2 regions of the Faecalibacterium sp. BIOML-A4 genome follow, and region 2 is predicted to be linked to the other one. Evidence: a T-box and tRNA genes for the amino acid it is inferred to sense, from the RefSeq annotation. Region 2 holds a T-box; the other holds one or more tRNA genes.

Region 1 (14,762 bases), on a different contig from region 2:
CTGGGCATCTGCAACGGCTTCCAGGCTCTCATCAAGCTGGGTCTGGTCCCCTACGGCGATATCCGCCCCATCACTCCCTATGACCCCACCCTGACCTTCAACACCATTGGCCGCCACCAGAGCATGCTGGTGCGCACCCGCATTGCATCCACCGGCAGCCCGTGGCTGTCCAAGTGCGAGGTGGGCGAACAGTTCACCGTTGCCATCAGCCACGGCGAGGGCCGCTTCGTGGCTCCGCAGGAGGTGCTGGACACCCTCATGAAGAATGGCCAGATCGCCACCCAGTATGTGGACATCGAGGGCAATCCCACCATGGATCAGAGCTATAACCCCAACGGCTCTGTGCTGGCGATCGAAGGCATCACCAGCCCGGATGGTCGTGTGTTCGGCAAGATGGGCCACTCGGAGCGCAGCGGCGAGTACCTGTACAAGAACGTTACCGGTGACAAATATCAGCCGATCTTTGAGGGCGGCGTGGACTATTTCAAGATTTGATGGTAGAATAGAGAAAAACTCCTTCCGTCATCGCTGATGCGATGCCACCCCCCCTCGGAGAGGGAGGCTGAAAGGCCCCCTCCCCGAGGGGGCTGTCGCCGGAAGGCGACTGGGGGAGTCACTTTCAGGAGGAAACAATCAATGTCTCAGCATGATCGTTATATCAGCCCCTTTTCCACCCGCTATTCCTCGGACGAGATGCAGTATATCTTCTCGGACGATAACAAGTTCCGCACATGGCGCCGCCTGTGGGTGGCGCTGGCCCGGGCCGAAATGGAGCAGGGCCTGACCAACATCACCCCCGATATGGTGGCTGAGCTGGAAGCCCATGTGGACGATATCAACTATGAAGTGGCCATTGAGCGCGAAAAGCTGGTGCGCCACGACGTGATGAGCCATGTGTACGCCTACGGCCAGCAGTGCCCCAAGGCTGCCGGCATCATCCATCTGGGTGCCACCAGCTGCTATGTGGGCGACAACACCGACATCATCGTGATGCGTCAGGGTCTGGAACTGGTGCGCAAAAAGCTGATCGGTGTGTTGGCAAAGCTGGGCCGCTTCGCCGAGGAATACAAGGACATGCCCTGCATGGCCTACACTCACTGCCAGCCCGCTCAGCCCACCACCGTGGGCAAGCGCGCCACCCTGTGGGCCAACGAGCTGGTGATGGACCTGCAGGAGATCGACCACCGTCTTGCTGTTCTGCAGCTGCGCGGTGTCAAGGGTACCACCGGCACGCAGGCTTCCTTTATGGAGCTGTTCAAGGGCGATGCCGATAAGATCCGCGCCGTGGATGCTTCCATCGCCAAGGAGATGGGCTTTGACCCCAAGGCCGTCATCCCCGTGTCCGGCCAGACCTACAGCCGCAAGGTGGATGCCTTCATCCTGAACGCCCTTGCCGGCATTGGCCAGAGCTGCATGAAGTTTGCCACCGACCTGCGTCTGCTGGCTAACTTCAAGGAGATGGAAGAGCCGTTTGAAAAGAACCAGATCGGTTCCTCCGCCATGCCTTACAAGCGCAACCCCATGCGCTGCGAGCGTATCTGCGCGCTGAGCCGCTACCTGATGGTAGATGTGCTGAACCCCAGCTTCACCACCGGCACCCAGTGGTTTGAGCGCACGCTGGACGACAGCGCCAACAAGCGTGTCGCCATGGCTGAGGGCTTCCTTGCCACCGACGCTATCCTGAACATCATGCTCAACGTCACCGACGGCATCGTGGTGTATCCCAAGGTGGTGCGCAGCCGTCTGATGGCAGAGCTGCCCTTCATGGCCAGCGAGAACATCATGATGCAGGCTGTGGAAAAGGGCGGCAACCGTCAGGAGCTGCACGAGCGTCTGCGCCAGCACGCCATCGCCGCCGGCAAGCAGGTCAAGGAAGAGGGCCTGCCCAACGATATGGTGGACCGTATTGCTGCCGACCCTGCCTTTGGCCTGACCCGCGAGGAGATCGTGGCGGGCCTTGTGCCGGAGAACTTTGTGGGCCGTGCACCGCAGCAGGTGGAGGAGTTCATCGCCAATGTGCTCAAGCCCATCTTCGATGCTAACCCCGATGCCGTGGAGCAGCACGCATCCCTGAGCGTGTAATAGGGCAGGCCATCAGGGAGCTTTCTCCGCGAACAGCGACGGGTTGCGGCACCCAGCATCCGCTTCGCTATCGCTTGCGTCTTGCTGGCCGCTGCCCCAACAGCTTCTCCCTGTTTTCTGCCGCGGGCAGCGGTCGCCGCTGTTGCAAGACTCCAGTCCCGCCCTACCGCCTGCGGCGGCAGGGTCCCACCCCCAGGACATTCGCTGGAGAAACTTCCTGCCGTCCTGCCGGGTAGCTGCAGTAAATATTAAAAGGTCGTCGCCGAAAGGCGGCGGCCTTTTTTGATGCCTGTCCCCCCTTGAGAAAAATCCGCTGTCATGCTACACTGGGAGCATCATCAACAAAGGAGAACCGCGTATGCGATTGGATAAATACTTAGCCGAGACGGCCCAGTGCACCCGCAGCGAAGCAAAGGCGCTGCTTTCCAAAGGGCGGGTGCAGGTGAACGGTGCTGTCTGCAAAAAAGGGGACACCCAGCTCAAAGAAAGTGACACTGTGGCTGTGGATGGCAGAGCACTCAGCTATCAGCAGTTCGTGTACATCATGCTCAACAAGCCCGAGGGCGTGGTGAGCGCTTCCACCGACAAGCGCGACACCACCGTGGTCGATCTGGTGGGGGATGCCTATCTCCGGCGGCAGCTGTTCCCGGCGGGAAGGCTGGACAAGACCAGCACCGGCTTTGTGCTGCTGACCGATGACGGCACCTTTGCCCACGACATCCTTGCTCCAAAGCGCCACGTCTCCAAGACCTACACCGTGGTGTTGGACACGCCGCTGACCGAGCAGATGCGCACCGGCTTTGCGGCGGGCGTGACCCTTGCCGACGGCACAGCGCTTTCGCCTGCGGAGGTGACGGCCCTTTCTGCCGACGGCTGCACTGTGCGGGTGGTGCTCAAGCAGGGCGTATACCACCAGATCAAGCGGATGTTCGGCGTGTACGGCGCAGGCGTGAACGGCCTGCACCGGGATGCCATCGGCGGCCTTGCACTCGACCCGGCCCTTGCACCGGGCCAGTGGCGGGAGCTTTCTGCCGAAGAAGTGTCAAAAATTTCCAGCTGACAGGGTCGGCTTTTCACCCGAATTTCAAAAAAGCAACACATTTTTCCGGTAGAATAGGGGGCAGAACCACGCAAAAAGGCACTTTTTTGGTTCAGAATGGCCCCTGAAGATAATATTCACAAGAAAAAACTATCTTTTTTGTTGAAATATGTTGCAAAAGTAAATTCTTTTGTGTAAAATATAAAATGTAATGCAGCTAAATTGTTAAAAATCACGACCGGCTGCCGCTGCGGTTTGCACAAACGAGGAAAAGGGGTATCCATTATGGCCAATAGAGTATTTCAAAGCGTGATCTACCAGATGAAAGACGCGATCAACCGGGTGGTCGGCGTGGTGGATGAGACCGGCGCTGTTATTTCCTGCTCGGAACTGAACCTGATTGGCGAGGTGCGCGAGGGTTTCATGGCGGAGCGTCTGACCGCAGGCGACCGCTTTGTGCGCGATGGCTACACCTATCAGCAGTTCTCCAGCGCCAAGCATAATGATTATGCAGTATTCGTGGAAGGCGTGGACGAGACGGCTGGTCAGTTTGCTGCCATGCTGTCCATCAGCCTGCAGAGCATCAAGCAGTACCACGACGAAAAGTTTGATAAGTCCAACTTTATCAAGAATGTGGTGCTGGATAACATCCTGCCCGGCGATATCTATGCCAAGGCCCGTGAGCTGCACTTTGCCACCGATGTTTCCCGCGTGGTGTTCATCGTGCGTGTTACCAGCGGCGGCGATATCTCCGCCTACGATGTGGTCAGCAGCCTGTTCCCCGACAAGCAGAAGGACTTTGTGTTCAATATCAGCGAGACGGATACCGTGCTGGTCAAGGAGATCCGCAAGGGCATCGACCGCACCGATATGGAAAAGCTGGCTGCCAGCATCGTGGATACCCTGTCCGGCGAGCATTACATCAAGGCTGTGGTGGGCATCGGCACCCCCATCTCCAACGTGAAGGATCTGGCTACCTCCTTTAAGGAAGCGCAGATCGCCATGGAAGTGAGCAAGGTGTTCGACACCGAAAAGCAGATCATCCGCTACGATAATCTGGGCATTGCACGCCTGATCTATCAGCTGCCCACCACCGTGTGCGAGATGTTCCTGCGCGAGGTGTTCAAGCAGGGCAGCATCGAAAGCCTGGATCAGGAGACCCTGTTCACCATCCAGCGCTTCTTCGAGAATAACCTGAATGTGTCTGAAACCAGCCGCGGCCTGTTTGTGCACCGCAACACGCTGGTGTATCGCCTGGAAAAGATCAAAAAGCTGACTGGTCTGGATCTGCGTGAGTTCGACGATGCTATCGTCTTTAAGGTAGCACTGATGGTCAAGAAGTACCTGTCCAACAATCCGGCCAAATACTAATAAGCTGCAGGCTCTGCCTGCAGTGCAGAACCGGCCGCTCGAAACCGATGCTGGCCGGTTCTTTTTGCTGTGAAAACAGATTTTAATGTCAGGAGCTAATATTACCCTATGATCGATTTAGAACACGTTTCCAAGGAATATAAACGGGGCGGACCGCTGGCACTGGACGATATCAATCTCCATGTGGACGACGGCGAGTTCGTGTTCCTGCTGGGCCATTCCGGCGCAGGCAAATCCACCCTGCTCAAGCTGCTGCTGCGCGAAGAGCTGCCCAGTGAGGGCAAGGTGACCGTTCTGGGCAAGGATGTTGCCAGCCTGCACCGCCATCAGGTGCCGTATCTGCGCCGTCAGATGGGCATTATCTTTCAGGATTTCCGGCTGATCCCCACCATGACTGTGTACGAGAACATCGCCTTTGCCATGCATGTGACCAACGTCAAGCGCCGGGAGATCAGCGACCGTGTGGAGTACATGCTGGAGCTGGTGCATCTGGAGGATAAGGCCAAGGCCTATCCGGACACCCTTTCCGGCGGTGAACAGCAGCGCGTGGCTGTGGCCCGCGCCCTTGCCCACGGCCCCAAGCTGGTCATTGCGGACGAGCCCACCGGCAACATCGACCCGGAATTGAGCCTGGAAATGATGGAGCTGCTGGAGCGGGTGAGCGAAACGGGCATCACCGTGGTGGTCGTTACCCATGAGCACGAGCTGGTGCGCCAGTTCCACCAGCGCGTCGTCACCCTGAAAAAGGGCCGCATCATTTCGGATGTGCCTGCCGACAAGGAAGCCATCCGCGCACGCGCAGAGCGCAAAGAACGCCTGTTCGAGACCGAGCTGGAACCTGCTGACACCGCAGAAAAGGAGGCGGCCACCGTATGATGAGACCTTCTACCTTCTTTTTTCTGATCCGGCGCGGCATCCGCAATCTGGGCAAGCACTGGGCCATGACCTTTGTGTGCATCCTGTCCCTCAGTGTCTGTATGACCCTGAACACCTTTGCAAGTCTTGCCGAGGTGAACGTGGACAGCATGGTGAACTATCTGGGCAGCCAGAACGAGACCGTGGTCTATCTGGACCCGGAGTGTGATGATGCCACTGCGCAGGCCGTGGGCGAAAAGCTGGCGGCAATGCCCGGCGTGACCAATGTGCAGTTCGTCTCCAAGCAGGACGTGCTGAACACCTACCGCAATTACATGGAAGATTACTCCTCCCTGTGGGATGAGTTTGAAAATGACAACCCCTTCAAGGCCAACTACCGCGTTTCCATCGCGGATCTGAGCCAGATGGAGAGCATGAGCAAGCAGATGCAGGCCATTCAGGGCGTGTACAGCGTTACCGCCCCGGTGGAAATGACCAACGTCTTTGTGCAGGTGCAGCGCTCTGTTACCAAAGTGGGCCGCGGCATCGTGCTGGTGCTGATGGTCGTCAGCATCATCACGGTGGGCAGCACCATCCGCCTGAGCGTGTTTGCGCGCCGCCGCGAAATTGAGATCATGAAGTACGTGGGTGCCACCAACGGCTTGGTCACTCTGCCCTTCGTTGTGGAAGGTCTGGCCATGGGCCTGATCTCCGGCGTGCTCACTGCAGCAATCAGTCTGGGCGGCTACTCCTACATGGTGCAGGCCTCCGACGGTCTGGGCGGCGTGTGGGAAATGATCATGGGTCAGGCACTGGTGCCGGTGAGCGCCGTCTGGTCCACTATCATCCCGTACAGCCTCATCGGCGGTGCCGTTGTGGGTGGTCTGGGCAGTATGTTCTCCATCCGCAAGCACCTGAACGTGTGATCGAAAGGAGCCGCACATGAAAAAAGCACTTCATGCAAAGCCCTTCCGGCTGCAGATGCCCGGCCATACGCCGCGCCATGCACGGCCGGAGCCTGCCCGCAGCAAGCTGCTGCGCGGCGTGAGTCTGTGCCTGGCGGCGGTATGCCTTGCGGCAAGCGTCAGCTTCCAGCCGGCCACGGCAGCCACCAGCATGGCCAGCCTGCAAAACAAGCTGAACAGCCTTTCCAAATCCATCGACCAGCACAAGAAGGAGCTTTCGGACGCAAAGAAAAAGGAAGCTGCGGCAAAAGCGCTGGAAAGTGAGCTGAAGGAGCGCGTGGGCGTCATTCAGTCTCAGATCGGTGTGCTGAGCACCCAGATCGCGGCGGTACAGAACAGCATCGGCCAGACCGAGCAGAAGATTACCGCCAAGGAGGCGGAGATCACCCAGAAGCAGACCGAGATCGACGGCCAGTGGGGCGATTTTAAAAAGCACATGGCTGCCATGCAGGAGCTGCGCGACGGCGGCAGCGTGGCCATGCTGAGCGCAGTGAATGACCTGTATGAGCTGCTCACCTTCAACGAGGTCATGCAGGATATCTCCATCAAAGATACCGAGATCATGGACAATATGAAGGCCGCCAAGAGCGCTCTGGAAGCAGATAAGGTGGAGCTGGAAGCCCAGCGCAAGGAGCTGACGAGCCAGAAGGCGGAGCTGGATACCCAGAACTACCAGATGAAGGCAAAGCAGAGCGAGCTGAACAGCAGCATTTCTGCGGCGCAGCTTTCTGCACAGGATGCCCAGAAGGCCCAGCAGACGGCACAGGCCGCTATTGAATCGGACGAGCTGAACTATGAGGCCGTCAAGAAAGAGATCCAGAAGCTGATCGCGGCCGCTGCATCCAGCAAGCCGCAGCTGAGCTTTACCGGCTTTGCCTGCCCGCTGAAGAGCTATACCCGCATTTCCAGTGAGTACGGCTGGCGCAAGAACCCGGTGTCCGGCGTGAACAGACTGCATGCCGGCATTGATCTGGCTGCGCCGGGCGGTACCCCCATCTACGCAGCCGCAAGCGGCTATGTGCAGGTGGCGGGCTGGTCCAGCGGCGGCTATGGCAACTATGTCATCATCTACCACGGCAGCATGTCGGACGGCAACGCCTACAGCACCCTGTACGGCCACATGAGGTCGGTCGCCACCAGCGCAGGCAAGTATGTCAAGCAGGGCGAGTTGATCGGCTACGTTGGCTCTACCGGCAACTCTACCGGCAACCACCTGCATCTGGAAGTCTGGAAGGGCGGCAAAAAGGCCAATGCGGTCAATCCGCGCGGTTATATCCCGTTCCCGCACAACTGAGTGTGTTTATAAGGAGTCTGGTATTCTATGAACGAACAAAAACACAAGCGCTGGCTGCGTATCGGCTGCCTTGTTCTGGCAGGCGTGTTTGCACTCTCGCTGCTGAGCAGTGTGATCATGATGCTGCTGTATTAACAGGGAGGGGCAAGCATGAACCGTAAAATCTCTGTGGGCATGGCTGTCACCATTGTGATCCTTGCCATGACCGTGACCTTTTCCATTACCATGCTCATTGCCATGCGTCTGTTTGACAGCACGGTGAGCAGCGTGAAGGAAAAGGAGAGCATGTACAACAAAGTGGCCGAGGTGGACCGCTATGTGCGCAGCAACGACTACTACACCATTGATGAAACGGTGCTGTACGACCGCCTGACCGCAGGCTATCTGCTGGGTACCGGCGACAAGTACGCCCGTTACTACACCGCCAACGCCTACACCGAGCTGATGAACCAGCAGAGCGGCAAGGTGATGGGCATTGGCGTGGAACTTGGCATGGACCAGACCGGCTATGCCAGAGTGACCAGGGTGTATGAGGACTCGCCTGCGCAGGAAGCCGGTATCGTGGTGGGCGATTACATCACTGCTATTGACGGCACCGATGTGAAGAGCCTTTCCGGGGTGGATGCCGTGCAGTCCCGCCTGCAGGGCGAAGCCGGCACCATCGTCAATGTTACATGGCTCGACAGCAAGGCTGCTTCCCGGACGACGGACCTGACCCACTCCGGCTACACCAGCACCACCGTGGACTACCAGATGCTGGACAGCGTGGGTTACATCAAGATCCGCCAGTTCGACGGCAGCACGCCCAGCGAGCTGGACTATGCCATCCGGTCTCTCACTACCAGCGGTGCCCAGAGCCTTGTGTTCGACCTGCGAGATAACGGCGGCGGCGTGTTGGATGATGCCATCAGCTGCATCGACCTGATCGCCCCGGAAGGCACTGTGGCCTATGCCGAGGATAAGAACGGAAACCGCACCATCATTGGCAGCAGCGACGATGAGAGCAAGGTGGAGCTGCCCATCGTCTGTCTGGTCAACGGCAACACCGCCAGCGCCGCAGAGCTGTTTGCTGCCAGCCTGCGCACTATGAACGGCGCACGTCTGGTGGGCACCACCACCATGGGCAAGGGAACCATCCAGAGCAGCCCGCAGCGCCTTTCGGATGGCAGCGCCGTGAGCATCACGGTGGCAAAGCTCATCTGCGGCGACGGCTCCTGCTTTGATGGCACAGGCCTGAGCGTGGATGTGGAGCGTGCCCTCAGTGCCGAAGAGACCACGAATTTCTACGATTATACCCCCGAGGATGACCCGCAGATCCAGCGTGCGGTCAGCGCAGCACAGCAGCTGAGCGGTACCACGACTCTGGGCGGTGTCAACGAAGCAGCTTCTTCGACTGCTGCTTCCGAAGAGGCCGACAGCGCTGCCACTGAGCCGGAGAACGCTTCTTCTGAGGAAACGGCTTCCTCCACCGAAGCAGAAGCCGGCGGCGAAGCAGCATCCAGCGCAGAATAAAGGGTAAAACCGGCAGAAATGCTGCATGGGCTTCTTTTTGTAAAAAGGAAACCGGTTTATTGCGGTGCTGTTTGCCGTATTGATCCCTTCTCGTGAAAATGCAACCCAGCCAGACCCGCAGGTTTGGCTGGGTTGCCATATTATAATAATATTTCCGCTGAATATGCCCAAAGCGACGCGGAGGGCATTCAAATCGTACTATGAAAAAGGATGGAATCTATGCCCGAACTGACCGACCTCTCGGTGATCCGCGCCCTGTGTGAAAAATACGATTTTGCACTCTCCAAGGGTTTTGGACAGAACTTTATCATCAATCCGGGTCTGCCGCCCAAGATCGTGGATGCCAGCGGCGTGGATAAGCGCTATGGTGTCATTGAGATCGGCCCCGGCATCGGTGTGCTGACCCGGGAACTGGCAAAGCGCGCCGCCAAGGTGGTGTCCATTGAAGTGGACGAACGCCTGCCGCCGCTGCTGGCCGAAACGATGGCCGGAGTGGACAATTTTAAACTGGTATTACAGGATGTACTGAAAGTTGACCTGAAGGCTCTTATTGCGGAAGAGTTCCCCGGTATGCCGGTGGCTGTGTGCGCTAACCTGCCCTACTACATCACCAGTCCCATCGTCATGAAACTGCTGGGCGACCGCCTGCCCATTGAAAGCCTGACCGTCATGGTACAGAAGGAAGCTGCCGACCGTCTGGCTGCTGCGCCCGGCACCCGTGCATCCAGCGCCATCAGCTGCGCGGTGAGCTACTATGCCACCTCCAAAATGATGTTCACCGCTGCGCCCGGCAGTTTTTACCCGGCCCCCAAGGTGACCAGCGCCGTGGTGCGCATGGAGATCCGTCCGCAGCCCGCTGTGCAGGTGGAGGACGAAGAAGGCTATTTTGCGCTGGTGCGTGCCGCCTTCGGACAGCGCCGCAAAACGGCTGCAAACGCCATTGCCAGCGGCCTGGGGATGCCCAAGGACGCGGTGACAGCCGCCATTGAAGCCGCCGGTTTTGATGCCCGCATCCGCCCGGAAGCCCTCACACTGGAGGATTTTGCAAAGATCCAGCAGGCCCTTGCCCGCTGAAGCAGCCCGCTGCTCAAAAAAGAATACAACAGACTTTGAACCCCACAGGAGCCGTCCGCGGTTCCTGTGGGGTTTTTATGATAATAGAATCGAATGGTTCGATTTTATTATCGATGTATTGCGTTGAAAATTCCTGGTATCAAAACGTGATACAACAGAAAAGAATGCTAAAAGCAGACGAAAGTATGAACTGATGGCAATGGCACCTCATTTGTTAAACGGTATAGTATACTGCTTGGGGAATGGGTTGTTTTTTTGCGCGCCAAGAAGATATTGACAAGCCGCGCGTTTTTTGGTATTCTATCAAAAGACCGCTTGGTCCATGCTGGTGTGGCGCAATGGCAGCGCAACTGATTTGTAATCAGTGGGTTGCAGGTTCAACTCCTGTCACCAGCTCCAAAAAGCCGCTCAGGAACGTTGATTTCTGGGCGGCTTTTGCTTTTGTGTTTTTGCTTTCGGCACAAAAATCCAAAAATTCCGCAAAAGATGTTGACAAACTACCATCCGGGTGGTAATATATACAGGCAATCCATGGACTGCAAAAACTGAATATGGGCGTGTTCCCGAGTGGCCAATGGGGACAGACTGTAAATCTGCTGCTTTCAGCTTCGGTGGTTCGAATCCACCCGCGCCCACCAAAAAACCTCAACGTATGCAAGTACGCTGAGGTTTTTGTTTTGCTGCAAAGCCAGACTCACTGGGCGGGTGGATTCGAACAGCATCGGCCCGCCGAATAGTCCGGAGGGCAAAAAAGCCCCTGCGGGGCTTTTTTAGATGCGCGGCTCGCGACATCCACCCGCGCCCACCAAAAGGACCAGCGTAGAAATTACGCTGGTTTTTTGTTTTGCCCGGCATCTTAAGTCTCACTCTCGAGGGTGGATTCGAACAGCTGCGGCGATGTCGTTGAAGACGGCGCAAAAACAACCCCGATGGACCGTCAGGTTCACCGGGGCTGCTGCTATACCATGATTTTGTTGACGTTAACATTTTCGTGATGCCGCGAAAACATCACATGTAGACCTTCTGGCTGCGCACCTGCGCTTCGATCAAAAGAGCTGCTTCCCCGTGGGGGCTATGCACATGCAGGATATCTGTTTGTGCCGCCGTTACTCTTCCGCTGCAGCTTTGGATTCGTTCACAAAGGCGGCGATCTTATCCACCTGAATTTCGGCAACGGCACGGCCGGTCTCGTAGACGCGGCGCAGCTGGACCGGATCGCGCTCCATGGAGCCGATCTCCAGCGGGATGGGCGGGCGGATGACGAACGCCTTGCCGGTCTGCTCCAGCATGGCAATGTGATCCAGCGTTTCGTTGTAGCGTTCGTGACGGTCGGCAACGGCTTCCACGAAAGCGGGGTAGCGCAGGTAGCGTGCCCGGATGGCGGGCAGCATCTTGTTCTTCTTTTTCACAAAGCCCTTGGGTTGGGTCAGCACAATGAGGTTGCGTTTGTAGCCGATGGACTCGAAGAACCGCACGGGGATGGAATCGGCAATGCCGCCGTCCAGCAGCTGATAATGGCCGATCTTTACGATCTTGGCCGCCAGCGGCATGGAAGCGGATGCCTGCATCCACTGGATATCCTCGGCATCGCCGGTGCGGCACTTGTGATAGATGGGGTCGCCGGTACGCACATCGGTGCACACCACAAAAAAGTCCATGGGGTTCTCTGCAAATGCCTTTGCGTCGAACACGTCCAGCTTTTCCGGCACGGTGTGGTAGCAGAACTGCTCACTGTACAGGTTGCCGGTGCGCAGCAGGTTGCCGAAGCTTGCGTAGCGCTTATCGTTGCAATACTGGGTGTTGTAGCGGATCACACGGCCGATCTGATGGGACTTGTAGTTGCAGCCGAACACCGCACCGGCCGAAACGCCAATGGCACCATCCAGCACGATGTCATGCTCCATCAATACATCCAGAACACCGGCGGTAAACATGCCGCGCATGGCACCGCCTTCCAGCACAAGACCCGTTTTCATATATGCTCTCCCCTCCTGTGTGCCGGTGCACAGATGCCGGACACACCTTATATTAACTACAGTATACTCGAATCTGTAAAAAGTACAAGAGCGGAAAACCTATAAATTTATCAAGAAAACCTCTTGCCAAAGGAAAGAGCATCCGGTATACTAGGTGAAATAAAAAGAGAAATATGCGCTGCAAACGCATGGGCATGGAAAAAATCAGGTTGGAGGAATTGCTGCACTATGAAGATGCTGGAAGATCGTATTCGCAAAGATGGTATCGTACGCGAGGGCAATGTGCTCAAGGTGGATAGCTTTATCAACCACCAGATGGACATTCCGCTGTTCCGGGAGATGGCAAAGGAGTGGAAGCGCCTGTTTGCAGGCAAGCCCATCAACAAGGTGCTCACCATCGAGGCCAGCGGCATTGGCATTGCAGCCATCGTGGCCAGCGAGTTCAACGTGCCGGTGGTATTTGCCAAAAAGTCCATGAGCATCAATCTGGACTACAACAACTACGAAACCAAGATCCAGTCCTTCACCCACAAAAAGATCTACAATGTGATCGTCTCCAAAAAGTTCCTCACCCCGGAAGACCATGTGCTGATCATTGACGATTTCCTTGCCAACGGCTGCGCTCTGATGGGCCTGCTGGATCTGGCCAAGGAAGCCGGCGCCACAGTGGAGGGCATCGGCATTGCTGTGGAAAAGGGCTTCCAGCAGGGCGGCGAGCTGATCCGCAGCAAGGGCATCCAGCTGGAGAGCCTTGCCATTGTGGAGTCCATGAACAGCGAGACCGGCGAGATCGTCTTCCGCGAGCAGCCGCAGCAGAATTAAACAAAAAACATTGCAGCCCCGGGAAAGTCGGAAGACCTTTCCGGGGCCGTTTTTTGCTTATGCCCCGTCAAAGCTGTCACCGTCGGCGGGCAGGTCGGCAGCGGTCTGGGCGGGATCGGTTTCGGTTTCCGGTTCCACGGCGCGGGGCACGCCCTTGTACACCAGCGTCTGTTCCAGAACCTCGGCGCACACCGGGGCCGAAAGGCTGCCGCCGGCAGTCGTCCAGCTGTGGGGTTCGTCCAAGCACACCAGACACAAAAACTGCGGGTCGTCGATGGGAGCCACGGCCACAAAGCTGGCAATACGGGCTTTTTCGTCGGCGCTGTCCAGCTTCTGGCTGGTGCCGCTCTTGCCGCCCACCCGGTAGCCTTGGATGCGGGCATTGCGCCCGCCGCCGTAGAGCACCACGGCTTCCATCATCTCACGCATGGTTTCAGAAGTTTCCGGTTTGATCACCTGCCGCCTGCACACCGGCTCTGTGTGCTGCAGAATGCTGCCGTCCGGGTTCAGGATATCGCTGACAAGATAAGGCTGCATCAGCCTGCCGCCGTTCACCACAGCGCACACGGCTGCGGCCATTTCCATATAGGAGATTTTGCTGCTCTGGCCGAAGGCGCAGGAGGCCAGCTCCACCGGCCCCATGCGGTCGGCGGTGTAGTACAGACTCTTTTTTGGTTCGGCGGGCAGATCGACCCCGGTTGGCTCCCGCAGGCCGAAAGCGGCAAAGTAATCGCAGAAGGCTTCCTTGCCCAGCCGCGCGCCGATCTGGATAAAGCTCTGGTTGCAGGAATTTTCCAGCGCCTGGGTCACGGTCTGGCTGCCGTGGCGCTTGTGGTTGGCGCAGTGGAACCGTGTGCCCGCCACCGAGATGGACTCGCCGCAGTAAAAGGTGGAGTTTTTGCTCACAGCCCCGGCATCCAGCGCGGCGGCGCAGGTGATGAGCTTGAACACGCTGCCCGGCTCGTACAGGTCGCTGACGGCCTTGTTGCGCCACTGGGTCTGCTGGGCCAGCTGCAGGGCAGCAGCGCGCTCGCTGCCGGTAAGGGCATCCACGGCCTTGCGGGCGGCTGCATCGTAGATCACGCGCGGCTGGTTCGGGTCGTAGGCGGGCGTGGTGGACATGGCCAGCACGGCCCCGGTGTTCACGTCCATCACGATGCCCACGGCGCGCGCCGCCACATGATGCTCCTTGACCGCATAATCCAGCGCGTTTTCAAGGTAATGCTGGATGTTGGCATCGACAGTCAGCCGCAGGCCGCTGCCTTCCAAGGGCACTTTTTCGGTCTCGTAGCTTTGCTCCAGTGTGTAGCCCCAAGCGTTGACGGCGGTGAGCACCACACCATTCTGCCCGGTGAGCACATCGTTATATTTCAGCTCCAGCCCGCTCACACCGGCGTTGTCTACATTGGTAAAGCCCAGCACGCTGGCCAGAAATTCCCCCTCCGGGTACCAGCGCTTGGAGTCCTGATTGATGCGGATGCCGGTGATGCCGTTCTCTTCACAAAAATCCCGCACGCGGTCGGCGGTGTCGCGCTCCACGCGGTAGCGCAAAAGGCAGTCGTTGGAGGTGCGGTCGCTGAATTTTTCCAGCAGCTTCGCTTCGTCCAGCTCCAATATTTCCGCAAGGCCCTGTGCGGCAAGGCTGAGCTTTTCCTCCGGCATCTCGCGCGGGGAGGCCCGCAATGTCCAGCAGCTGCTGTTGGCGGCAAGCAGTACACCGTCGGCGCTGTAGATACGGCCCCGGTCGGCAGGCACCACAGTATCGCGCAATT
Region 2 (14,762 bases):
TTGCAGGATATCCGCAATGTGCTCACACGGCGCTGGCCATCGGTACGGCTGCTGCTGTGTCCGGTGACAGTGCAGGGGTTTGAAGCCGCGCAGCAGGTGGCCGATGCCATCAAAAAGCTGGATCAGCGCAAAGAGGTGGACGAGATCATCGTTGCACGCGGAGGCGGCAGCCGGGAAGACCTGTGGGTCTTTAACGCAGAGATGATCGCCCGGGCTGCATACCGCTGCAAAAAACCACTGATCAGCGCAATCGGCCACGAGATCGACTATACCATTCTGGATTTTGTGGCAGACTGCCGTGCCCCCACACCTTCGGCTGCAGCAGAGCTGGCCGTACCGGATCGGGCAGAGCAGGAGCGGATATTGCTGGATTTGCAGCAAAATATTCGCAAAAATATGCAAAAACGTTTTGATTTATGCTATAATGGTCTGGAACAATACAACTTTGTGTTGGAGCAGGGCCTTGCACGCCGAAACTGGCAAAAAAGTCAGGGTCAGCTGCAGCAGGTGCAGGATGCCATCCGTCAGCAGATGCAGAAACGCCTGCATTCTGCAGAATTGCAGCTGGGTCATGCGGCAGCACTTACTGGATCGCTGGATCCATACAAGGTGCTGGCGCGCGGCTACACGATGGTCACAGCAGCCAACGGCACTATTTTAAATGCAGATGATCTGCAGCCGGAAAAAACAATCTATGTTCGCAGCGCTTCCCGCCGTGCAAAGTGCAGGGTGGAAGCGGTGGAGGAAATCAATGAGAACACCCAAAAGTTTTGAGGAAGGCATGGAACGGCTGAATACGCTCCTTGCACAGATGCAGAGCGAGGATACGACCCTTGCAGATTCGGTCAAACTGTATGCAGAGGCCGCTTCTCTGATGGAGTACTGCCATGCTGCACTGGAAAAAACATCGCTGCAGATCGACGAAATCGACGCAAAGCTTGCGGGCACAGTGCAGGAGGAAAGCTAATGGACTATCAGGAGCAGTATCAGAATTATCTGGCGCAGGCAATGGCCGCGCTGGAAACGGCCTGCGGCCGTTTTCTACCGGAAGAATCCGAGGTGTGCCGTGCGGCACGCTACAGCCTGATGGGCGGCGGCAAACGGATCCGTGCAGTTCTTGTTCTCAGCGTCTGCGATATGCTGGGCGGCAGTATGCAGGCGGCACAGCAGTTTGCAGCTGCTGTAGAAATGCTGCACTGCTATTCGCTCATTCACGATGACCTGCCCTGCATGGACAATGATGATCTGCGCCGCGGCCGTCCTTCCTGCCACAAGGCGTTTAGCGAAGCAACTGCCATGCTGGCCGGTGATGTGCTGCTGACAGAAGCATTTGAGACAGTCGCCAATGCCCCGGCAGATGCGTCTGTCTGTGTACAGGCAGCGCGGGCACTGGGTGCAGGCGCTGGCAGCCGCGGCATGGTCTATGGGCAGGAACTGGATCTGAAATACGAAGCGTTGGCCGCAACAGAAGACCAGCTTCGGCTGATCCACCGCAATAAAACGGGTGCGCTGATCAATGCAGCCATTCAGATGGGTGCGGCTGCGGCCAAAGCGGATGAAGCACAGTGCAGAGCGCTGGAACAGTATGCTTATGGTCTGGGTCTTGTTTTTCAGATCGTGGACGATGTACTGGATGTTACCAGCACACCGGAACAGCTGGGCAAGCCCATTGGCAGCGACAGCGAAAATGGAAAGACTACCTTTGTGACCCTTTATGGTGCGGAAGGTGCCATGAAGCTTGCACATGACCTGAATCAGGAGACCTGCACGGAACTGCACCGGAATTTTGGCGAAAAAGCTGCGTTTCTGGAACAGCTTGCGCAGCAGCTTCTTGTGCGTAAAAACTAAAAATAATCCATACAGAATAAAGGAAAAAGATTATGCAGCTTATTCAAAACATCCTGTCTTTCAATCAGATCCTTACGGTTTCACTGCTCGGCTGGCTTGTGGCGCAGGTGCTTAAAACCATCATCAATTTTATCCTGCTGGGCAAGTTCCAGTTGGAACGCATGTGGGGTGATGGCGGTATGCCCAGTGCCCACAGCGCAACGGTCTGTGCCATGGTCATTGCAACCGGACGCTGTGTGGGTGTTGACTCTGCCATTTTTGCAGTGGCAAGCGTGGTGGCAATCATTACCATGCACGATGCCATGGGCGTGCGGCATGAGACTGGCGAGCAGGCCAAGGTCCTGAACCAGATGATCGATCAGTGGATCGAAGTGAGCGAGAAGAATGCTCCTTTCCTGCAGAACATGCATCTGAAGGAGATGGTCGGCCATACGCCGCTGCAGGTCGTGGCAGGCGTACTGGTTGGCGCAGCCGTCGGCTTCCTGTATCCGCTGGCTTGAGGCATTCTTTTTTCACGCAGGAACGCACTGCAGCAACAGAAAATCTTCATTTGAAGGACGTGTGATTTATGGGAGCATTGCTGCTGGACAGCATCAATCAGCCCAGAGATTTAAAGCAACTGAATGAACAGCAGGTGAAACAGCTGTGCGCGGAGATCCGCCAGTTTCTGCTGGAGAATATTTCCAAGACGGGCGGCCATCTTGCCTCAAACCTTGGCGTGGTAGAGCTTACCGTTGCGCTGCACCGTGTTCTGGATACACCACAGGACAAAATCGTGTTTGATGTCGGTCACCAGTGCTACACACACAAGATCCTTACGGGTCGGCGCGGACAGTTTGATAAGCTGCGTCAGCTCGACGGAATCTCCGGTTTCCCGAACCCAAACGAGAGTGAACACGATGCATTCATTGCCGGGCACGGAAACACGGCGCTTTCGCTTGCGATCGGCATGGCGTGGGCCAAAAAGCTGCATCATGAAGCAGGGCTTGTGGTCGCGGTGATCGGCGATGGTGCCTTTACCGGCGGCATGGTCTACGAGGGCATGAACAACATTGAACAGCTGGACAACCTTCTTGTGATCCTGAACGACAACAAGATGTCCATTTCTAAAAATGTCGGTGCACTTGCCCGCTATCTGACTCATTTGCGCACGACCACGGCCTATTTTGATGCCAAGGATAATGTGCGCAGCTTTTTGGATGGAGTACCGCTGGTGGGCGCTCCACTGAAAAAAAATATCACCGAGTGCAAGACGCTTTTGCGTCGGGCAATGTACCACTCTACCATGTTCGAGGATATGGGCTTCCAGTACATCGGGCCGGTGGATGGCCACAACGTGGAAGAGCTAGAACGCACACTGCGCACCATCCGCAACCGGCAAGGGCCACATTTTCTGCACGTGATCACAAAAAAGGGCAAGGGCTATCAGCCGGCCGAGGTAAACCCCGGCAACTATCACGGCGTGTCGGCATTTGATCCGGATGGAATGCCTGACCCGGAGGTGGCACCAAAGGAATCGTTCTCGACGGTATTTGGCAATGCTCTTGTGACGGAAGGCGACCGGAACCCGAATATCTGCGCCATCACTGCTGCAATGAAGTATGGCACCGGCCTGCAGTTTTTTGCACACAGCCACCCGGAGCGTTTTTTTGATGTCGGTATGGCAGAGCAGCACGCTGTGACCTTTGCTGCCGGGCTTGCAAGTCAGGGCATGCTGCCGGTGGTATGCATTTATTCCACCTTCCTGCAGCGTTCCTATGACCAGATCATCCACGACGTAAATCTGCTGCGGGAAAATGTAGTTTTTGCCATCGATCGCGCCGGTTTTGTCCCAGCGGATGGCGAAACGCATCAGGGCATTTACGATCCCGCTTTCCTGAGCCAGCTTGGAATGCCGCTGTATGCGCCTTCCAATTATCAGGAACTGAATTACTGGCTGCAGCAGCTGTTGAGTGACCGCTTCCATGGCCCACGGGCAATTCGTTATCCCCGCGGTGGGCAGGATGCAGCTCTGGCGGAATTTGGCTGCACCGGCGAAGATTATGATTTCCTGCGCAAGGCGGATGATGCAACAATCGTTCTGGTGAGTTACGCCGACGAACTGGCCGACCTTTTGCAGGCAGAACGCGAATTACAGCAGAAAAGTATTGCGTGTGATGTGATGAAAGCTGTAAAGCTGTATCCCTTTACATGCAAAATGGTCGCTGATCTGTCGAAATATAAAATAATCCTGTTTGCGGAAGAATGCATTGCAAACGGAAGCATTGGTGAACATCTGGAATATGCTTTGCAGCAAAACGGATGGAATGGGCGCTTTATCCATTGTGCGGTGCGGAACGCGTGTCTTCCGCATGCCAGTGTGGCACAGATCAAACAGGCAACCGGTCTGGATGCAGCGCATCTTGTACAGGCCGTGCAGATGGCCGTGACGAAAGGAGAAAATTTACTGTGAAGATTCGATTGGACCAATATCTTGTTCAGCATGGTCTGACACAGAGCCGTGAGCGCGCAAAGGCGCTGATCATGTCCGGCATCGTTTTTGTCAATGAGCAAAAGGTGGATAAGGCCGGAGAGATGATCAAGGAAGATGCCAAGGTGGAAGTGCGCGGGCACGACATTGGCTATGTCAGCCGCGGCGGCCTGAAGCTGGAAAAAGCTATGAAGTGTTTCCCGCTTACACCCAATGGCAAGGTCTGCATGGACATTGGAGCATCTACCGGCGGCTTTACGGATTGTATGCTGCAGAACGGTGCCGTCAAGGTTTATGCGGTGGATGTCGGCTATGGACAGCTTGCATGGAGCCTGCGCACAGACGAGCGCGTAGTGAACATGGAGCGCACGAACATCCGCAATGTCAAACCGGAGGATCTTGCCGAGCAGATCGAGTTTTTCAGTGTGGATGTCTCGTTTATCTCGCTGCACCATATTTTCCCGGTGGCACAGGCAATCACAACGCCGGATGCCATGGGCGTTTGTCTGGTCAAGCCGCAGTTTGAAGCTGGACGCGAAAAGGTTGGCAAGAACGGTGTGGTGCGCGACCCTGCTACCCACCGTGAAGTGCTGCACAATGCTATGGGCTATGCTGCTGCAAACGGTTTTGCTGTACGCGGATTGGATTTCAGCCCGGTAAAGGGACCTGAGGGCAACATTGAATACCTGATGTTCGTGCAGAAGAGCGGTGAACCTTCCGTGCTGGACGACAGCGTTGCAGAGCAGGTGGTGGCGGCAAGCCACAGCACGCTGGACCGCTGAGCGGCTCTGCCATCAGACCAGAAAAAGGAGCTTCCCGCATGACGATCTATATTTCGCCGAATCCCGGCAAGACCTCTGCCAACGAGATTGCACTGCGCGCGGCGCAGATTCTAATGAACCATGGTGCAGCTGTTCTGATGTGTGAACAGCCACGCACAAGCTGCAGCACGGCCGGAGTGGTTTATCTGCCGCTGGAGGAATGCCTTGAGCAGGCAGATGTGATCCTGACCATTGGCGGCGACGGCACCATTCTGCATGAGGCAAATCTTTCGCTTCGGTACGCAAAGCCGATCTTGGGCATCAATCTGGGACGCTGTGGTTTTCTGGCTACCTGCGAAGTCAGCGAGATGGAAGCCAAGCTCTCCGCTGTTGCACGGGGAGAGTTCAGCGTAGACAACCGGATGCTTCTGTATGTCCGCGTTCTTGGCCACGATGGCTGGGAGGGCCACGCCCTGAATGACGTGGTGGTCACAAAGGGCCGCCTGCAGCAGGCGATTGATTTCAGCATTTACTGCGATGATATTTTAGTAGAGCACTACCGTGGGGACGGTGTGATCGTTGCAACGCCCACCGGCTCCACAGCGTATTCGCTGGCGGCGGGCGGGCCGATCCTGGATTCCCAGACGAAGGGCGTTGTTGTAACGCCTATCTGCCCGCACAGTCTGGCCAGCCCGGCCATGGTGTTTGCGCAGGAGCGCAAGCTGAATATCTGTGTGGGACAGGTTGCCGATGATGAAGTGTTTATCAGCTGCGATGGCAGAGCTGGCTGTCCGCTCAAGGCCGGCGCAACGGCTGAAGTAAGGCTCTCCGATCAGGTGGTAAAGCTGATCACCTTCGGAAAAGCAGATCAGTTCCAGGCCATTGACCAGAAGCTTCGCAGCAGACGATAAAGGGGAGGCGAGTTTACGATGGCGCGCAGCCGTAAGGAAGATGTAAAAAGCAAGGGAGAACGTCAGCAGGTGATTCTCCGGCTTGTGCAGGAACACCCGATCAGCCGGCAGGAAGTTCTGCTGGATCACCTTTCCAAAGAGGGATTCGAGGTAACACAAGCCACCGTTTCCCGCGATATCCGGGAGCTGTGTTTGGTAAAAGCTGCCACGGCAGAGGGGTATCGCTATGTCTCCAGCCGGAACGAAAGCTTCAACCCCAAAACGCAGGGAAGGTTTGAAACGATCTTTCATGAATCCGTGCTGGGGGTAGATTACGCCGGACATGTTGTGCTGGTAAAGTGCTATTCTGGCATGGCCAACGCCGCATGCGAGGTTTTTGACGCATTGCAGTGGAAAAATGTGGTCGGCACGCTTTCGGGCGACGACACGTTCCTGATCGTTGCACGGTCGGAGCGTGATGCAAAAACGATCTGCTCGGAACTGACGAGACACATTGGATAAAAATAACGCGGGAGAAAAGATATGCTGAGCAGCCTGCAAATTGAAAATGTTGCTGTGATCCAGAAGGCTGAAGTACATTTCAAGCCGGGCCTGAATGTTCTTACCGGTGAGACTGGTGCCGGCAAGTCGATCCTGATCGATTCCATCAATGCGATCCTGGGAAACCGCACTTCAAAGGATCTTGTGCGCACAGGGGCCTCCAAGGCGGTGATCCGTGCAGCCTTTGAGGAGGTGCCCGGTACGGTACTGGACAGCCTTGAGAAGGCGGGCTACGAGCGCTCGGATGCACTGATGCTCAGCCGCGAGATCACAGCCGAGGGCAAAAGCACCTGCCGCATCAACGGAATGCCTGCAACGGCTGCGGTTCTGCGGGAGCTGTGCGGAGGACTTATCAATATCAACGGTCAGCACGACTCTGTGGGCCTTCTGAACCCGGCAAGACATCTGGGCATTCTGGATGATTATGCGCAGAACAGCGTGGAGTTTCAGGACTATTATGTCCTGTACCGGGAGCTTGTGCGCATCAAGCGGGAGCTGGATGCCATGATCACCGACGAAGCCGAAAAGCAGCGCAGGATTGATCTGTTGAGCTATCAGGTGCAGGAGATCGAGGATGCCGGACTGACCGCCGGAGAGGAACAGACGCTGGAAAGCCGCCGCAAGATCCTTGCCAATGCATCTGCCATCCGGGATAAGATCGCACAGAGCTATGCATTGCTTTCGGGCGATGACGAGGCCTCCGGCGCAGTCGATCTGCTGGGTGAGGCATCCAATGCAGTGGATGCTGCCGCGCAGCTGGATGATGCACTTGCCGGTGCATCCAGTCAGCTGCTGGATCTGTATTACAATGCAAAGGATGTTGCCGCAGATTTGATCGGTCGGCTGGATTCCTATGATACCAACGATGCGGAGCTGGACGAGATTGAGCAGCGTCTGGATCTGATCTACAAGCTCAAGCGCAAATATGGTGATACGGTAGAAGACGTGATCGCTTTTGGACAGAATGCAAGGGAAGAACTGGAGCGCATCCAGTCCTCGCAGGAGCGGCATGACCACCTGCAGGCAGAAAAGCTCCGCCTTTATGCGCTGGCCCGTGAAAAGGCAGAAGCACTGACCCAGACGCGCCTGCGCGCTTTTGAAGAGCTGAACAAGCGTATTTCCGGCACGCTGGATTTTCTGAACATGCCGGGCGTGCGCATGACACTGCGCCATACCCGCGGCCCGCTGGCAAGCCATGGGCAGGACAGCATCGAGTTCTACATTTCCACAAACCCCGGTGAGGCGCCCAAACCCCTTGCAAAAATTGCTTCCGGCGGCGAGCTGAGCCGCATCACGCTGGCCATCAAAAATGCAATGGCCGATAAGGATGCCGTGCCTACCGTGATCTATGATGAGATCGACAGCGGTGTTTCTGGCAAAGCCGCCGGGCGTATTGGTGAGGTACTGCGCCAGAGCGCACAGGGCCACCAGATCTTGTGCATCACCCATACAGCCCAGATTGCTGCACTGGCGGACTGCCATCTGCTGATTCAGAAAAATGTAGCCAATGACCGCACCTATACCGAGATCCATCCGGTGGATGAGGAGGGCAGGGTGGAAGCACTGGCCCGGCTGATCTCCGGCGACCACGTTACCGAGCTTTCGCGTGCCAATGCCCGCGAAATGCTGGGTCTTGGCGCAAAATAAGCCAAAATAAGCCGCTGCAGATAAGGGGTTGACAAGCCCGAAGCATTGTGATAAAGTAGTCCTTGTTAATGGCGATGAAGGGAACAAGTACCTTGAAGTGTTCTGCCCAGAGAAACCCCGGTTGGTGTAAGGGGCCGCAGAGCAGCAGGGGAAGTACCTCCCGGAGCTGCAGGCTGAATGCCGTTCAGGTTAGTAGGCTGTGCCGCGTGCGAGCGTTACAAACGCAGGAGTGTCTCTCTACTCTGGGGTGTGCACTCGTGAGGTCGTTTCTGTGAGGAAGCGGCAAACAGAGGTGGTACCGCGAATTTTCTCGCCCTCTGCCAAATTCATTTTTGGCAGGGGGTGTTTTATTTTTCCCTCTGCCCACAAACAGGAGGAAAAAATCATGACTCTGTATGAAGAACTCAAGGCCCGCGGCCTGGTAGCCCAGATCACCGATGAAGAGATCATCGACCTGATCAACAATGGCAAGGCAACCTTTTACATCGGCTTTGACTGCACTGCCGACAGCCTGACCGCAGGCCACTTTATGGCCCTGACCCTGATGAAGCGCCTGCAGATGGCAGGCAACAAGCCTATTGCCCTGATCGGCGGCGGCACTACCATGATCGGCGACCCCTCCGGCCGTACCGACATGCGCAAGATGCTGACCAAAGAGGATATCGCCCACAATGCCGCATGCTTCAAAAAGCAGATGGAAAAGTTCATCGACTTCTCTGAGGGTAAGGCACTGATGCTGAACAATGCAGACTGGCTGCTGAACCTGAACTACGTGGAACTGCTGCGTGATGTGGGTGCCTGCTTCTCCGTGAACAACATGCTGCGCGCCAAGTGCTACGAGCAGCGCATGGAGAAGGGCCTGTCCTTCCTCGAGTTCAACTACATGATCATGCAGAGCTACGACTTCTACTACATGTTCCAGCACTACGGCTGCAACATGCAGTTCGGCGGCGACGACCAGTGGAGCAACATGCTGGGCGGCACCGAGCTGATCCGCCGCAAGCTGGGCAAGGACGCTTATGCTATGACCATCACCCTGCTGACCGACTCTCAGGGCAAGAAGATGGGCAAGACCGCCGGCAATGCCGTCTGGCTGGATCCCAACAAGACCAGTCCATTCGAGTTTTACCAGTACTGGCGCAATGTGGGCGATGCCGATGTGATGAAGTGCATCCGTATGCTCACCTTCCTGCCGCTGGAGCAGATCGACGAGATGAGCACATGGAAGGATCAGCGCCTGAACGAAGCTAAGGAGATTCTGGCTTACGAGCTGACCAGCATGGTCCATGGCAAAGAAGAGGCCGAAAAGGCCCAGAATGCTGCCCGCGCACTGTTCAGCGGCAGCGCAATGGATACCGAGCACATGCCTTCTACTCAGCTGACCGAGGCCGACCTGACCGATGGCTCCATCGGCATCCTGACCCTGATGGTCAAGGCTGGTCTGGCAGCATCCAACGGCGAGGCACGCCGTCTAGTCGTGCAGGGCGGTGTTCTGGTGGATGGCGAGAAGGTAGCCGCTCCCACCGTTGGCTTCACTGCTGAGCAGCTGGCAAAGGGTATTGTGATCAAGAAGGGCAAGAAGATCTACCACAAGGTCACTCTGTAAAAATATTGAACATGAAAATGCCGGTGTACTCTGTTTTGGAGTGCACCGGCATTTTTTCACTTGATGGAGGATTGCTCGCTTGCTTGCAGAATTTACAGCTCGTAAGCCTTCTTCAATGCTTCGTAAGCTGCATCCTCATTCTCTGCGTGGACCAGCAGGGAAATATCCAAATCGCTGGTGGTGATAAGCAGTACTTCAATGCCGGCCATTGCCAGAGAATTCAGTGCACGGGCAGCTACGCCGCAGCTGGTGACCATTTCTTCACCAAACAGGTTCAGCTTGGAATAACCCACGCTGATCAGCGGAGAAGCCTTGGCATCCTTGTCCAGATTTGCAACGGAAATAGCCTTCATCACCAGCGGAAGATCACTGCTGGAAGCGGTAAAGCTGAAATCAATGGTGGTGCCATGGGGTGCACTCTGGCTGATCATATCTACGACCACACCGTTATCTGCAAAGATCTGCAGGTAACGTGCGAGGCTGTTGCCCTTGAACTCTACATCCTGCACACTGATCATCATGAGGCTCGGCTCAATATTGATCTTCGATACTCCGTACATAAGGATCCTCCGTTCTGCCCGAAAGGCGGGCTTCAACAATACAAAAATATTCAGGTAAGCTGCAAAAACTCCGGGTCGATATTTTCCCGGGCAATGGACTGAATCATTTCCAGGCTGAAATCTGGATACGCCTTCCGTACTCCGTGGGCCTTTGTAAGGGCTTCGGTATAATCGCGGAACAGGTAGGTACGCACATTGGATTTGCCTGCATCATAGTGGGTCACCGTCGGCAGAAGTCTGGGAGAGAGCACGCTGCAACGGACAGTGCCGTCCGGTTCGGTCGTTTTTTCAAGCTGAACCGATAAAATTGCGCCGACCAGCTGATTGGGCTTTTCCTGCGTGCTGATAAAATTGCCCAGAGAATAGGCCGTGAACACCTGCCTGCCGTCTGCTGCAGTCAGCCACTGTGCATTTTGCAGCACATGCGGGTGGGTGCCAATGATCAAGTCTGCACCCCAGTCTGCAAGGTTCTGCGCCAGAGTTCGCTGCGGATCTGCGATGGCATGGCTGTTTTCTACGCCCCAGTGCACACCCACCACCACAAAATCTGCAAGCTGACGTGCCGCTTTTACCTGCTGCTCGATCACATCGGTCTGGCTGGTATAGATCACATTGGCCTGCATGGAGCTGTTCTGCGGGATGCCATTGGTATGCTCTGTGTAGGAAAGATATGCGATCGTTACACCATTGACAGTCTGCAGCGGGACATGACCGTAGTCGCTTTCTCCCTTCCACAAACCGATCGTTACAACATCCTCCGGCATACTGCCCCAGAAGCGCAGGGTAGCGGCAATGCCGGAAGCGCCTTTATCGTAGGTGTGGTTATTGGACAGGCTGAACACCCGCACACCCGCCCGGTAAAGCGCACGGGCGCAATCGCCCGGCGTAGAAAAGCATGGGTAGGAGGATGGCTCCAATTCATCCGTGCAGAGCGTTTCCTGATTGATCCAGTTCACATCATGCTGTGCATAAAAAGGCGCAATATGTTCGTAACAGTAATCGAAACTGTAAGCTTCCTCTCCGGAAGCGCGGCGCTGCGCCTGCTTATAAATGGGAGCGTGGATCAGATTATCTCCTGTTGCAGAAAAGCGGACAGTCTGAACCAGCGGCTGCGGTTCCGGCTCTGGCGCAGGCTCTGCTTCTTCCGGCTGTGATACAGTGGCAGAACCTGCAGAAGAGCTTTCCGTGCTCACCGGTTCTGCCGTCGGTATGCTTTCCTGCAGAAAGAACTTTGGCAGCAATGGCAGGCAGAACAGAAATACGATCAGCATCGCTCCGGCTGTCCAGAAAGCCTGCCTTTTGGCGCGGCGTTTTGCAGTCGGTCTGCGCCGGTGCTGTTGCGGGGATTGTTTGTTCATCCGCGTCCACATCCTTCCACCATGTTTCTGCCAAAAGCAGAGCAATCAGGCTTTTTAAAGTGCAGCGATCATATCACCCATATTGTACAGGCCCGGCTCCTTTTTTGCAAGGTAAACTGCTGCATTCACAGCGCCGTTTGCAAAAATATTGCGAGAGTAAGCGGTGTGCTTGAGAGTGATCACCTCGTCCGGGCCGCAGAACAGCACTTCGTGATCACCCACGATGCTGCCGCCGCGCACGGAACTGATACCAATTTCCTTCGGGTCGCGCTTTTGACGGACAGAAGAACGATCATACACATAGTGATATTCGCCATTATTCTGCTCGTTGATGGCATCGGCCAGCATCAGAGCGGTGCCGCTGGGTGCATCCAGCTTGTTGTGGTGGTGCTGCTCCACGATCTCAACATCGTAGTTCACACCCAGAATAGCCGAAGCGCGCTTGCACAGCTCCGACAGCACATTGATGCCCATGGACATATTAGCGCTCTTGAACACCGGCACCGTGCGGGATAGCTGCACCACCTTGAGCTGCAGCTCTTCCGAAAGGCCGGTGGTGCACACCACGATGGGCAGCTTGTGAGCTTCACAGTAGGGCAGAGCCTTTTCCACAGCGGCCGGAGAGCTGAAATCGATGATCACATCGCCCTTTCCGTCCAGCTTTTCCAGGCTGTCATACACAGGGATGCCGTTCTGTTCGCCATCCTTCAGGTCGATGCCTGCGATCACGCGGCAGTCCTCGCGCTGTGCGATCATATCACACAGCACATGGCCCATGCGGCCGCCGATGCCCTGAATCACAATATCCGTCATAATTTTTATCCTTTCCTGCCCGTTTTGCATATCGGCATATCGCAAAATGCCCGGACAGAGCGCTCCGCCGGGCATTTTGCAGCCAAAAACTTATTCTGTAATAAGACCCTCTGCACGCAGAGCCTTTTCAATCTGCTCCTTGTGGGCCTCGCTCGGCTCTACCAGAGGCAGACGGCACTCGCCAGCTTCCCAGCCCAGCACATTCATGGCGTACTTCACCGGGATGGGATTCACTTCACAGAACAGCGCATCAGCCAGCGGCAGCATTTCCAGCTGCAGCTCACGGGCCTTTGCGGTATCGCCGTCAAAGAATGCCTTGCAGCAGTTGTGCACCAGCTCCGGCTTGACATTGGACACGACGCTGATCACGCCCTTGCCGCCCAGAGCCAGCAGGGGAACCACCTGATCGTCGTTGCCGGAATAAATGTTCAGCTCGTCGCCGCACAGCTGTGCGATCTTGGCTACCTGAGAGATGTTGCCGGAAGCTTCCTTGATGCCGTTGATCAGAGGATGCTTGCTCAGTTCCAGAGCAGTCTCCGGGGCAATGTTCAGGCCGGTGCGGGAAGGCACGTTGTACATGATCACCGGGATGCCTCCGGCCTCAGCCATGGCGGTAAAGTGAGCAACCAGACCAGCCTGCGTGGTCTTGTTGTAATAGGGAGTCACCATCAGCAGAGCGTCTGCGCCGCATTCGGCAGACTTTGCGGCCAGTGCGCAGCCGTGGTCGGTATCGTTGGAGCCAGCGCCTGCAATGACGGGCACGCGGTGGTTGACAACATCCACCGTATACTTGATGGCGGCAAGCTGCTCCTCATCGGTCATAGTAGAGCACTCGCCGGTGGTGCCGCAGATGATGATGGCATCGGTATGGTGCACGATCTGATCCTCAATAATGCGGCCCAGCTCGTCAAAGTTGATGCTTCCGTCCTCGTACATCGGGGTGATAATGGCAACACCCGCGCCGGTAAAGACAGGATTCTTCATAGCCTAAAACTCCTTTGTATGCGCTTTTGCGCAAAATATACTTAGTCGAAATAGCCCTTTGCGGCCAGCAGCTCTGCCAGCAGAACGCCGCCGCCTGCAGCACCGCGCAGGGTGTTGTGGCTCATGCAGGCAAACTTGTAATCAAACAGGGTGTCCTCGCGCAGGCGGCCGATGCACACAGCCATGCCGTTCTCGGTGTTGCGGTCCAGCTTGGGCTGCGGACGATCCGGCTCGGTGAAGTAATGCAGGAACTGCTTGGGTGCGCTGGGCAGGTCAAGCTCCTGTGCGGGGCCGCGGAAGTTTGCCCATGCCTCCAAAATCTGCTCCTTGGTGGGCTTCTTCTCAAAGCTTACAAACACGGCAGCGGTGTGGCCGTCGGAGACAGGCACGCGGAAGCACTGTGCGGTGATCACCGGCTTTTCGGCGTTCACGATATGGTCGCCCTCAATGTGGCCCCACAGCTTGAGCGGCTCGCGCTCGCTCTTTTCTTCCTCGCCGCCGATGTAGGGAATCACGTTGTCCACGATCTCGGGCATACGGTCAAAGGTCTTACCTGCACCGGAAATGGCCTGATAGGTGCACACCAGAGCCTTGCTGACACCAAAATCCTTCATCAACGGGTGCAGGGCGGGAACATAGCTCTGCAGGCTGCAGTTGGACTTGACGGCAATAAAGCCGCGCTTGGTGCCCAGACGCTTGCGCTGTGCGGGGATGATCTCGATGTGGTCGGCGTTGATCTCGGGCACCACCATGGGCACATCCGGGGTAAAGCGGTTTGCACTGTTGTTGGACACCACCGGGCACTCAGCCTTTGCATAGGCCTCTTCCAGAGCCTTGATCTCATCCTTGGGCATGTTGACTGCACAGAAGATAAAATCCACCTGAGAAGCAACCTCTTCCACCTTGGATGCATCCAAAACTACCATCTTCTTGACACTTTCCGGCATGGGGGAGGTCATGGCCCAGCGGGGACCGACAGCTTCCTCATAGGTCTTGCCGGCGCTGCGGCCGGATGCAGCCAGAACGGTCAGCTTGAACCAGGGGTGATTTTCCAGCAGCGTCACAAAACGCTGACCGACCATACCAGTCGCACCTACGATACCCACTTTATACTGTTTTTCCATTTCCAGCACCTTTCCTTTCGTGAAAGCGAACTCAATAAATATTTCTATTACATAGATTCACGGCTTGCAAACCGGACAGCGATGCAATATAATAGATACTGTTTATACAGATTTTATGATATCATTGATACGGTGTCCGT

What was found. The T-box of region 2 lies ahead of tyrS (tyrosine--tRNA ligase). A T-box ahead of a tRNA ligase gene usually reads a tRNA of that ligase, here a tRNA-Tyr.
Region 1: it encodes a tRNA-Tyr, which carries the amino acid that the T-box ahead of tyrS (tyrosine--tRNA ligase) is inferred to sense. The anticodon was not compared.

The regions. Positions count from the first base shown of each region.
Region 1 covers NZ_WKZG01000003.1:85,220-99,981, reverse strand. The annotation lists gene GKG34_RS03245 (phosphoribosylformylglycinamidine synthase) at 1-495, shown strand, start outside; gene purB (adenylosuccinate lyase) at 637-2,082, shown strand; gene GKG34_RS03235 (pseudouridine synthase) at 2,441-3,142, shown strand; gene GKG34_RS03230 (helix-turn-helix domain-containing protein) at 3,407-4,492, shown strand; gene ftsE (cell division ATP-binding protein FtsE) at 4,601-5,368, shown strand; gene GKG34_RS03220 (permease-like cell division protein FtsX) at 5,365-6,273, shown strand; gene GKG34_RS03215 (M23 family metallopeptidase) at 6,290-7,606, shown strand; gene GKG34_RS03210 (S41 family peptidase) at 7,757-9,118, shown strand; gene rsmA (16S rRNA (adenine(1518)-N(6)/adenine(1519)-N(6))-dimethyltransferase RsmA) at 9,338-10,192, shown strand; tRNA gene GKG34_RS03200 (tRNA-Thr) at 10,517-10,591, shown strand; tRNA gene GKG34_RS03195 (tRNA-Tyr) at 10,746-10,830, shown strand; gene GKG34_RS03190 (patatin family protein) at 11,299-12,168, opposite strand; gene GKG34_RS03185 (xanthine phosphoribosyltransferase) at 12,397-12,990, shown strand; gene GKG34_RS03180 (penicillin-binding transpeptidase domain-containing protein) at 13,048-14,762, opposite strand, start outside.
Region 2 covers NZ_WKZG01000005.1:44,858-59,619, reverse strand. The annotation lists gene xseA (exodeoxyribonuclease VII large subunit) at 1-774, shown strand, start outside; gene xseB (exodeoxyribonuclease VII small subunit) at 752-967, shown strand; gene GKG34_RS04820 (polyprenyl synthetase family protein) at 967-1,848, shown strand; gene GKG34_RS04815 (divergent PAP2 family protein) at 1,881-2,348, shown strand; gene dxs (1-deoxy-D-xylulose-5-phosphate synthase) at 2,417-4,300, shown strand; gene GKG34_RS04805 (TlyA family RNA methyltransferase) at 4,297-5,100, shown strand; gene GKG34_RS04800 (NAD(+)/NADH kinase) at 5,139-5,990, shown strand; gene GKG34_RS04795 (arginine repressor ArgR) at 6,009-6,491, shown strand; gene recN (DNA repair protein RecN) at 6,513-8,177, shown strand; T-box leader at 8,243-8,498, shown strand; gene tyrS (tyrosine--tRNA ligase) at 8,563-9,783, shown strand; gene GKG34_RS04780 (ACT domain-containing protein) at 9,876-10,343, opposite strand; gene GKG34_RS04775 (CapA family protein) at 10,394-11,701, opposite strand; gene dapB (4-hydroxy-tetrahydrodipicolinate reductase) at 11,756-12,514, opposite strand; gene dapA (4-hydroxy-tetrahydrodipicolinate synthase) at 12,605-13,498, opposite strand; gene asd (aspartate-semialdehyde dehydrogenase) at 13,540-14,622, opposite strand.